One region of the Sphaerimonospora cavernae genome, then DNA from elsewhere that is predicted to be linked to it. Evidence: riboswitches for the same ligand, from Rfam matches in the RefSeq annotation. Region 1 holds a riboswitch; each other region holds the start of a gene.
What was found. A riboswitch is a leader RNA that binds a small molecule or an ion and turns the genes downstream of it on or off. The one in region 1 is predicted to bind cobalamin.
Positions count from the first base shown of each region.

Region 1 (3,224 bases):
GGGGCCGGTGAGCATGCCCTTGACCGGTCGGCTGGTCTGCGACTGGGCGTACCGGGTCCAGCGCAGGGTCATCGGCTCGGGACGGGAGATGTCCCCGGCCAGGATCGGTGGCCGGACGTAGCGGGTGCCGTAGGACTGCACCCAGCCGTGCCGGGTGGCGACGTACCCGTCGAGCTGTTCGGCGAAGTATTGGACCATGTCGCTCCGCTCGGGCTCACCGTGGACCAGGACGTCCAGGCCGGCCTTCTCCTGGAAGGCGAGGACCTCGCGGATCTCGGCCGCGATCCGCTCGTCGTAGGCCTCCTGGCCGATGCGCCCCGACAGCAGGTCGGCGCGGGCGGCCCGCAACTCGGCGGTCTGTGGGAAGGAACCGATGGTGGTGGTCGGCACCGGCGGCAGGTCCAGCCGGGCGCGTTGCGTCCGCGCCCGCTCCGGGTACGGCTGGGCGCGCCGGGCGTCCTGCGGGGTCACGGCCGCCGCGCGGGCGCGTACGGCCGGATCACGGATCAGGGTGGAGACCGCCCGGGACTCCAGGGCGGCCCGATTGTCGGCGAGATGGCCGGCGATGGCCCGGGTGCCCCGCGTCAGACCCCGGGTGAGCGTGACGATCTCCGCGGTCTTCTGCCGGGCGAAGGCGAGCCATGGGGTGATCTCGGGGTTGATCCCGGTCTCGGCGGCGACGTCCAGCGGGACGTGCAGCAGCGAACAGGATGCGGCGACATCGACCTGCCCGGCCAGGCCGAGGAGGGTGGCCAGCGTGGACAGCGACTTCCCCAGGTCGTTGATCCAGACGTTGCGGCCGTCCACGACACCGGCCACCAGGCGTTTGCCGAGCACCCCGCCGACCCGGGCGAGATCGTCCAGATTGGCGGCGGCGGGGCCGGTGAAGTCGAGCCCGAGCCCCTCGATCGGCGCCTGCGCCAGCACCGGCAGCGCCTCGCCGAGCCGGCCGAAGTAACCGGCGACGAGGATCTTCGGCCGGTGCTCGAGCGAGCCGAGGCGCCGGTAGGCGGCCGCGACCGCGTCCAGGACGGCCCGCGACCGGTCCTGGACCAGGGCGGGTTCATCGAGCTGCACCCACTCGGCGCCCGCCGCTCTCAGCGCCGCGAGTACGTCGGCGTAGACGGGCAGCAGCCGATCCAGCAGCGTGAGCGGCTCGAAGCCCGGATCGGCACCGGGCGCGGGCTTGGCGAGCAGCAGATAGGTCACCGGTCCGACGAGCACGGGGCGCGGGTTGAGCCCGAGCTCGAGGGCTTCTCGCAGCTCGCCGAGAGGCTTCGCGGGGTCGGCGGTGAACACGGTATCCGGCCCCAGCTCCGGCACCAGATAGTGGTAGTTGGTGTCGAACCACTTGGTCATCTCCAGCGGGGCGACGTCCTGGGTGCCGCGTGCCATGGCGAAGTAGCCGTCGAGCTGGTTCGCCGCGACGGCGGGGCGGTGGCGCTCGGGGACGGCGCCGACCATGACCGTGGTGTCCAGCACGTGGTCGTACAGCGAGAAGTCACCACAGGGCACCTCGCCGAGGCCCGCGTCCGTCAGTTGCCGCCAGACGCCGCGGCGCAGTCCTTCGGCGGTTGTGCGCAGCTCGTCGGCGCTCACCCGGCCGGCCCAGTAACCTTCGACCGCTCTCTTCAGCTCGCGGTCCGGCCCCTGTCGCGGATAGCCGTACACCGTGCCGAGCGAGGTGGTGGGGGCGTCGGTCACGAAACTCTCCTTCGCGAGTCACGGAAGACCTCGGCGATCCCGGGGTGCGAAGGCGCGACCGATGAGCGGAAACGCGGTGCGTCCGCCTGGTCTCGCCGGGCCCGCCCTCGAGGCCGTCGACGTCACCGCACGCAGGTCGCGTACGGGCAGTGGCAGGTCTTCGGACTCGTGGGCGTCGCGCTCGTTCCTACTGGCCGTCGCTTCCCGGATCTTCCGATCCAGTGCGTGTGACGGCGGTCGTTCCCACTCACCGCTGCGGGGCAGCCCCGGAATCGCACCGGGTTCCCTCTTACGACGCGCCTGTCTGGCGGACAGGGCGAACCAACTGCGGCACCCAGCCTAGGTCGTGTTGCCCCTCCCGCCAACTTGAAAGATCGGTCAGAGCCAGCCGCGTTCCGCTGCCCGCAGCCCGGCCTCGAAGCGGCTTCGGGCGCCCAGTTGTTCCATGATGTCGGCCATCATGCGGCGGACGGTGCGCTGTGACAGGCCCATCTGGCGGCCCGCTCCCTCGTCGGTGAAGCCCGCCGCGAGGAGCTTCAGCAGTTGACGCTCGCGCGGAGAAAGCCCGGCGTCGTCGCGGGGCGGAGGGGTCCCGATCGGCGTGGCCGCGTCCCAGATCGTCTCGAACAGGGAGAGGACTGCGGTGAGGACACCGGTGTCGAAAACCTGGACGACGCCCTTGCGTGGGTTGGCGGCCTCCAGCGGCAGCAGGGCGGTGATGCGATCATAGATCGTCATGCGTACCGGGAGCGTAGGGGCGGTCCGGATCTCAGCGCCGTTCTCGGCCAGCCACTGGGCGTACGCCATGGTCGACGGATCGTGACGGGCGCTTTCCAAGAAGACCGAGCGCATGGCCACCCCGTTGCCGAGCACCCGCAGATCCAGCGGTTTGGCGATTTCCAGCGCGCGAGGGTCGTGGGCGCGGTGGGACATGAAACTGACGATTTCGATCCGGGCGCTCACCGAGAGCTCCTCGATGCGCGCCTGGATCGCATCCATGCCGATCAACGTGCCGATGCTCGATGTCTGGGAGCCCAGGCGGTGGTTGGCGTATTCGTCGATCAGATCCGCGATGGTCGACTGAGCCTGGGCGATCTGCTGCTGCTGGCGGGCGAGTTCGGCCTGACGCTGCTGCAGCAGGGTCTGCAACCCCGCCTCGGGGCTTACCGGGCGGAATCCGCCTGGTAAGTCCCATGAGGGACGCAGCAGCGCGAGCTCGGCCAGATGGTCGAGGGCCGCTCTGACCCGGTCGATTTCGACGTCGAGCGTCTGGGCGATCTCATCGACGTCCAGATCATGCCGGGTGAGCAGCAGCCTGTAGACCTTTTCCGTCAGCTTGTCGAGCCCGAGTGATTCCAGCAACCCCGTGTCCTCTCGCCAGCCGCCTCGTCTTGATCGTAATGACGAGTTTTGCGAAAGGTGTGCGTGGCCACAAGGATCTTCGTCCGCCCGGCGATGGGGAAATCTCAACCTGTTGACCGTGCGGCCAGAGCGTCCAGCGCGGCTCCGCTCATCGCCGT
Region 1 is NZ_JBHMQT010000063.1:1,300-4,523, reverse strand. Features, by position in the region: gene metE (5-methyltetrahydropteroyltriglutamate--homocysteine S-methyltransferase) at 1-1,704, opposite strand, end outside; cobalamin riboswitch at 1,838-2,046, opposite strand; gene ACFHYQ_RS27230 (LuxR C-terminal-related transcriptional regulator) at 2,083-3,066, opposite strand; gene ACFHYQ_RS27225 (amidohydrolase) at 3,171-3,224, opposite strand, start outside.

Region 2 (3,224 bases), on a different contig from region 1:
TGCGGCCGATGCGCTACCCGCACTTCTTCGACCGGTTCCGGGACGCGATCAAGAACACCTGGACGGTGGAGGAGGTGGACCTGCACTCCGACCTCAAGGACCTGGATCGGCTCTCCCCCGCCGAACGACACCTGGTCAGTCGCCTGGTCGCCTTCTTCGCCACCGGTGACACGATCGTGGCCAACAATCTGGTGCTCAACCTCTACCAGCACATCAACGCCCCCGAGGCCCGCCTCTACCTGTCCCGGCAGCTGTTCGAGGAGGCTGTCCACGTCCAGTTCTACCTGAACCTGCTGGACACGTACGTGCCCGACGAGGATGAGCGGTTCGCGGCGTTCGCGGCGTTCGAGACCATCCCGTCCATCCGGCGCAAGGCCGATTTCTGTTTCCGCTGGATCGACTCGATCTTCGAGCTGCGCGAGCTGCGCACCCGGGAGGACCGGCGGGCCTTCCTGCTCAACCTGATCTGCTTCGCCGCGTGCATCGAAGGCCTGTTCTTCTACGGGGCGTTCGCCTACGTGTACTTCCTGCGCTCGCGTGGCCTGCTCAACGGTCTCGCCTCGGGGACCAACTGGGTGTTCCGCGACGAGTCCGTACACATGGCCTTCGCGTTCGACGTGGTGGAAACGGTCCGCCAGGAGGAGCCTGGGCTGTTCGACGAGGAAATGGCCGACCAGGTCCGCGAGATGCTCGCCGAGGCGGTGGAATGCGAGGTCCAGTTCGCCGAGGACCTGCTCGGCGGCGGAGTGCCCGGCATGCCGATCGCCGACATGCGGGCCTACCTGGAGCACGTCGCCGATCGCCGGCTGGCCCAGTTGGACATCGCACCGCTGTACGGGGCGAAGAACCCCTTCGCCTTCATGGAGTTGCAGGACGTCCAGGAGCTGTCGAACTTCTTCGAGCGGCGGGTGTCGGCATATCAGGTAGGCGTGACCGGCACGGTCAGCTTCGACGCCGACTTCTGACCCAGGTCGTCGCCGTCCAGCGGAACGAACAGACACCCTGCCCCTTATGTCCCGCTTGACGTGACGGGCGGGACAGGGGAATCTCATTGAGACAAGTCAAGACAGAGGCAACGGTGTGCAGGAACCTGGTGTGATTCCAGGACGGTCCCGCCACTGTAACCGGTAAGCGCCTTTCAGAATGATCACGGCTGAGTAGCGGGAAGGTCGGAAGGCGCGTCGACCCGGGAGTCAGGAAACTGACCCGTTGTCCTCCATCGTCGGGGCGTGCGACCCCGAGAGGAGAAACCGTGGCCAATGTAGCCGTTCCTTCAGCCCAGCCTGTTTCGTTGCGCATCCCGATGCGTGAGATCGTTCCCTGGGCGGTGTTCACCGCGGTGCTCGGTCTCATCCTGATCTACTTCGTCGGGGCCGAGCAGGGGGCCGTCTCCATCATCAGCGGTGAAGCAGTGCACGAGTTCGTCCACGACGGGCGGCACCTGCTCGGGTTCCCCTGCCACTGACGATCGAGAGCCACTGATGATGCGATCGTTGTTGATCCGCGGCATGCTCGTCGGCCTGGCCGCCGCCGCACTGGCCTATGTCGTCGCGTGGTTCCTCGGTGAACCCCAGGTGGCCCTGGCCATTTCGTTCGAGGAGGCCAAGGCCGCGGCCGCCGGCGAGGCATCCGAGCCGGAACTCGTCTCCCGCACCGTTCAGGAGACCTTCGGCCTGATCACTGCCCTCGCCGTATTCGGCGTGGCATTCGGCGGTCTGTTCTCGATCGCCTTCGCCCTCGCCCATGGCCGGATCGGTTCCCACCGACCCTATGTGACCTCGGCCCTCGTGGCACTGGCCGGGTTCGTGACCGTGTACGTCGTCCCGTTCCTCAAGTACCCTCCCAGTCCACCGGCGGTGGGCGACCCCGACACCATCGGTGCTCGCACGGGGCTCTACTTCACGCTGATCGTTTTGAGTCTGCTCGCGGCCGGCCTGGCCGGGTACGCCGGGCGGCGGCTGGTAGCCCGGCTGGGCGGATGGAACGCCGGTCTCACCGCAGTCGGAGTCTTCGTCGTCATCGTCATGGTCATCTACCTGGTGATGCCATCGATCGATGAGGTCCCCGCGGACTTCTCCGCCGACGTGCTGTGGCGGTTCCGGTTGGCGTCCCTGGCCATCCAGGCCACCACGTGGGCAACGCTGGGGTTGCTGTTCGGGCCCCTCGCCGAGCGGTTGTTCACCGGCACGGGTGCGGCCAGACGTCCGGCTCCCGCAGCCGTCTGACCATGCCGGCGTGATGAGGCCCCGGCTGGTTCGATGAGCCCGGTCCTGCCGTTCCGGGTCTGGCGCCCCCTGCGGGGTGGCGTCAGACCCGGACGGGTGCCGCGGTCGAGCCCCTACCGGTTCAGGCGTCGACGCCCAGGAGGTGCCCCGTCTCGGTCAGCCGCCAGCGCCCACCGTGCCGGGAGAGCCGGGTGTGCGAGAGGGGGCGGGCGTCGATCCGCCAGAACACGGACGGCGGCGCGCCGAGCGCATGAAGGACCGCGGCCCGTACGACGGCCTGGTGTGTGACCACCACGATGCGAGAGCGTCCTTCCGCACCTGACTCGAGCCACTCGGCCACCCGGTCGATGAGTTGACAGATCGACTCGCCGCCGTGCGGCGCGGCCCGGGAGTCGGTCAACCAACTGAGTAGCTCCGCCGGTTGCTCGGCCTCGATCTCTTCGAGTCGTCGGCCGCGCCAATCCCCCACGTCGAGGTCTCGCAGCTCCGGTTCCGGGACAACCTCGAGGCCGAGGGCCGTCGCCGTTTGCATGCAGCTTCTCTCGGGGCCCGCACAGCCGCCATCGATGGCCGGCAGCGCCCGGGATGCGGCGATCGCGGCTTCGCGTCCCCGCGTGGTCAGGGAATCGTCATCGGGAAACCGGGCCGTGAGCATGGCGGCGGTCTCCGCGTGCGTGATGAGAATGACTCTGGCGGTCACGAAAGCAGAACCTCCCTTCCGTCAAGTCCGATCATGGCGGAGGAAGCGATGACCGGCCAGCCGTGCGATCAGCGACGCGGGCAGAGTAGCCGGTCGTCTCGGGCGCGCCACCGGTGAGGGTCACGTGTCCGTCATCGAACGGTTCGGGGTAGGGGGCGAGGAAGGAAGGGAGGACGACATGGGAAAAACGCATGGAGGCAGCCGACTCGGGAGCGGCGCCAGGCCGCGGGACGTTCACCAGGACCGCGGGTCTGCCCGTGACAGGTTCTGGTCGGTGTTCTCACCCACGAGCGAACCGC
Region 2 is NZ_JBHMQT010000003.1:219,636-222,859, forward strand. Features, by position in the region: gene ACFHYQ_RS01490 (ribonucleotide-diphosphate reductase subunit beta) at 1-965, shown strand, start outside; cobalamin riboswitch at 1,023-1,224, shown strand; gene ACFHYQ_RS01495 (CbtB domain-containing protein) at 1,292-1,465, shown strand; gene ACFHYQ_RS01500 (CbtA family protein) at 1,482-2,225, shown strand; gene ACFHYQ_RS01505 (histidine phosphatase family protein) at 2,347-2,925, opposite strand; gene ACFHYQ_RS01510 (DUF6343 family protein) at 3,104-3,224, shown strand, end outside.
Region 2: it holds a riboswitch for cobalamin, as region 1 does, so the genes downstream of both, ACFHYQ_RS01495 (CbtB domain-containing protein) here and metE (5-methyltetrahydropteroyltriglutamate--homocysteine S-methyltransferase) in region 1, are expected to answer to the same signal.

Region 3 (3,224 bases), on a different contig from region 1:
GATAGGGGCACGAAGGAAATGGTTCGTCACAGTGCGGGAGTCCCGCTCGCCGGAGGGCGGTTCGGCATGCGGTGGCTCACGCTCGCAACGCTCGCGGTCGCGGCTGCTGGAGCGCTGGCATCCTCGCCGGTCGCCGCGAACGCGATGGTGCTGCACCCCGCCGCTCCCGGCGCCGTCTCGGGCAACGGAGCAGGTGGCGCCGGCTCTGGCACCGGCGTCGGCACCGGCAGCGCCACCAACACCAGCGGCGGATCACCGGCCCAACAGGCGGCGATCACTGTGAACGGGCTTGCCAGCTTTCAGGCGGCCGTCTGCAACCAGCGGATGCAGACGTGCAACGTCAACCAGCGGCTCTGGGTCCAATGGTGACCACGGACGCTCTCTGGACGCTCCACGGACCCCGACGCCGACTTCCACGGAAATGACACACCGATGACCTGACCCTGGATCACCGCGAACGGGCTCAGGGGCACGTCGCAAAGTACGCTGACGAAGGCGTCCGGACCTCCGGGCGCCTTACCGGTCTCGTCCAACCCGCAGGGGCGAAAACGAATGATGCGTCAGCAGTACGGCAAAGCACCCAGAAAAGCGCTCGCCACGCTACTCGTGATCGGGGCGTCCGTTTCTGCCGTACTTGTCGGCGGAAGCACGCTCCCGGTCTCCGCCGGCGTGAACCCCGACCATCATCAGACGACGAATACGCCGAGACCCACGCCGAGGAACGTCGAAGACGGCCGTGGCGGCGAATCCGATCGGCGCCCCTCGAAGGCGTCATCACATAAGGAAGAAAAGCAGAAAAAGCAGAAAAAGCAGAAAAAATCAGCCGCTCCGAAGGTCCCGGTGGCCACCACGCAGACCGCCGAGTGCAAGGGCGCCAAGATCTGCAACGTGATCCAGCGGATCGTCTTCATCATGCCGCGGGACCTCAAGAAATTCCTACGGTACGCGAAGAAGGCACAGCGGAGGAAATCGCGGAAAACACGGCTCCCGCACCTGCCCAAGCTTCCGCCCCAGCTCGGCGAGGCGCTGGCGGCCGCACCGCCACAGCCTGCTCAGCCGCCGCAACCGGCCGGACCCGGCCCGGCAGCACCGGACATGGGCTGACCGGCGCACCGTCGGCACGCTCGGCCCGGTCACGGGCCTGCGTGAACGGTCCCGCCCCCACCTTCAGGTTCCAATCTCCTTACCTCCCGGTGCGCGGCGGAGATCATGTGGTGTAGGCTCCGAGCCGCAAGCGACGGACGTGGAGGAAGCCGGTGTGAATCCGGCGCGGTCCCGCCACTGTCACCGGGGAGCGATCCTCAACTGCGGCCACTGCCCTCACGGGCGGGAAGGCCGGGGAGAGCGTCGATCCGGGAGCCAGGATACTCCGGCCGTCGGACCTTCGACCGGGGGCGCGGACCCCCAGGGAGGACACGCCATGGCGTGCCGAGGCCTGCGCGCAGGCACCTCACTGCCGGTCTCGCGCCCCGTCCCCTGACGTGCCGCGGCACGGCGGCGGCTCGCTGCTCGTCGCCGGCACCACCTCTGACGCGGGCAAGAGCATCCTGACCGCGGGGCTGTGCCGGTGGCTGGCCCGCCGAGGCGTCCGGGTCGCGCCGTTCAAGGCGCAGAACATGTCGCTGAACTCGGTGGTCACCGCCGACGGCGGTGAAATCGGCCGGGCGCAGGCGATGCAGGCCGCCGCCGCCCGGGTCGAGCCGGAGGCGGCGATGAACCCCGTGCTGCTCAAACCGGCCGGGGAACGGCACTCCCACGTCGTGGTGCTCGGCCGTCCGCACGCGGACGTCGACGCGCTCTCCTATCGAGGGCACAAGCCCGCCCTGCTCGACGTCGCCGTCGGCGCGCTGGACGGCCTGCGCCGCCGGTTCGACGTGGTGATCTGCGAAGGCGCGGGCAGCCCGGCCGAGGTCAACCTGCGCGACCGCGACATCGCGAACATGGGGCTGGCCCGCGCCGCGAACCTGCCCGTCCTGGTCGTCGGAGACATCGACCGCGGCGGGGTGCTCGCGCACTTCGCCGGCACCCTGGCGGTCCTGGACCCGGAAGACCAGCGGCACATCGCGGGTTTCGTGGTCAACAAGTTCCGCGGCGACCCGGCGCTGCTGCGGCCCGGCCTGGACTGGCTGCGCGAGACCACCGGGCGGGCCTGCCTCGGCGTGCTGCCCTGGCGGTCCGGGCTCTGGCTCGACGTGGAGGACTCCCTCGATCTCGACGGCAGACCCGGACTGCTGACTCCTCCCGTCGGCCGGGACATCCTGCGGGTCGCGCTCGTACGGCTCCCGCGTATGTCGAACGTCACCGACGCCGACGCGCTGGCCGCCGAGCCCGGCGTCGGCGTGCGCCTGGTCGCCACGCCCGCCGAGATGGCCGAAGCCGACCTCGTCATCGTGCCCGGCACCCGCTCGACCCTGTCCGATCTGGCCTGGCTGCGTGAACGCGGCATCGACGCGGAGCTGCGGCGCCGGGCCGCGGCCGGCCGGCCGGTGCTCGGCGTGTGCGGCGGGCTGCAGATGCTCGGCGCCGCGATCCACGACGACGACGGCGTGGAGAGCCGGGAGGGCCACGCGCCCGGCCTCGGGCTGCTGCCGGTGCGCACCGACTACAGCCCGGCCAAGGTGCTGGCGTCACCGGTCGGCCGGTGGCGCGGTCACGAGGTGTCGGGCTATCAGATCCATCACGGCCGGGTCATCGTCGACGGCGGTGAGCCGTTCCTCGACGGCTGCCGCAGCGGGCAGGTGTGGGGGACGACCTGGCACGGGATCTTCGAGCGCGACGGGTTCCGGCGGGCGTTCCTGGCCGAGGTGGCCGCTGCCGCGGGACGCGACTGGCGGCCCGGCACAGGCTCGTTCGCCGAGCGCCGCGAGGCCCGCCTCGACGCCCTCGGCGACCTGGTCGAGGAGCACCTGGACACCGACGCGGTGTGGCGGCTGATCGAGCGCGGCGTCCCCGCCGGCCTGCCCGCCGTCGGCCTCGCTCCCGTTGATCGGGCCCGTACGGGCCCGGCTCCCGTGATTTTGACACCGCACACCGATGGGGAGGCCGCCCGGTCATGACCATGCTGCTGCTGTCGACGGCCGACACCGAGCTGCTCGCCGCGCTGCGGAGCGGGGACGATCCGCGAAGCGGGGCCGGCTGGCGGGTCGCCAACCCCGCGCGGATATCGGCCGAGGACGTCCCGGCCCTGGTGAACGGAGCGGACGGGACGGACGCCGTGGATGCCG
Region 3 is NZ_JBHMQT010000059.1:199,001-202,224, reverse strand. Features, by position in the region: gene ACFHYQ_RS27060 (hypothetical protein) at 19-369, shown strand; gene ACFHYQ_RS27055 (hypothetical protein) at 553-1,104, shown strand; cobalamin riboswitch at 1,247-1,370, shown strand; gene ACFHYQ_RS27050 (cobyric acid synthase) at 1,482-3,056, shown strand; gene cobN (cobaltochelatase subunit CobN) at 3,053-3,224, shown strand, end outside.
Region 3: it holds a riboswitch for cobalamin, as region 1 does, so the genes downstream of both, ACFHYQ_RS27050 (cobyric acid synthase) here and metE (5-methyltetrahydropteroyltriglutamate--homocysteine S-methyltransferase) in region 1, are expected to answer to the same signal.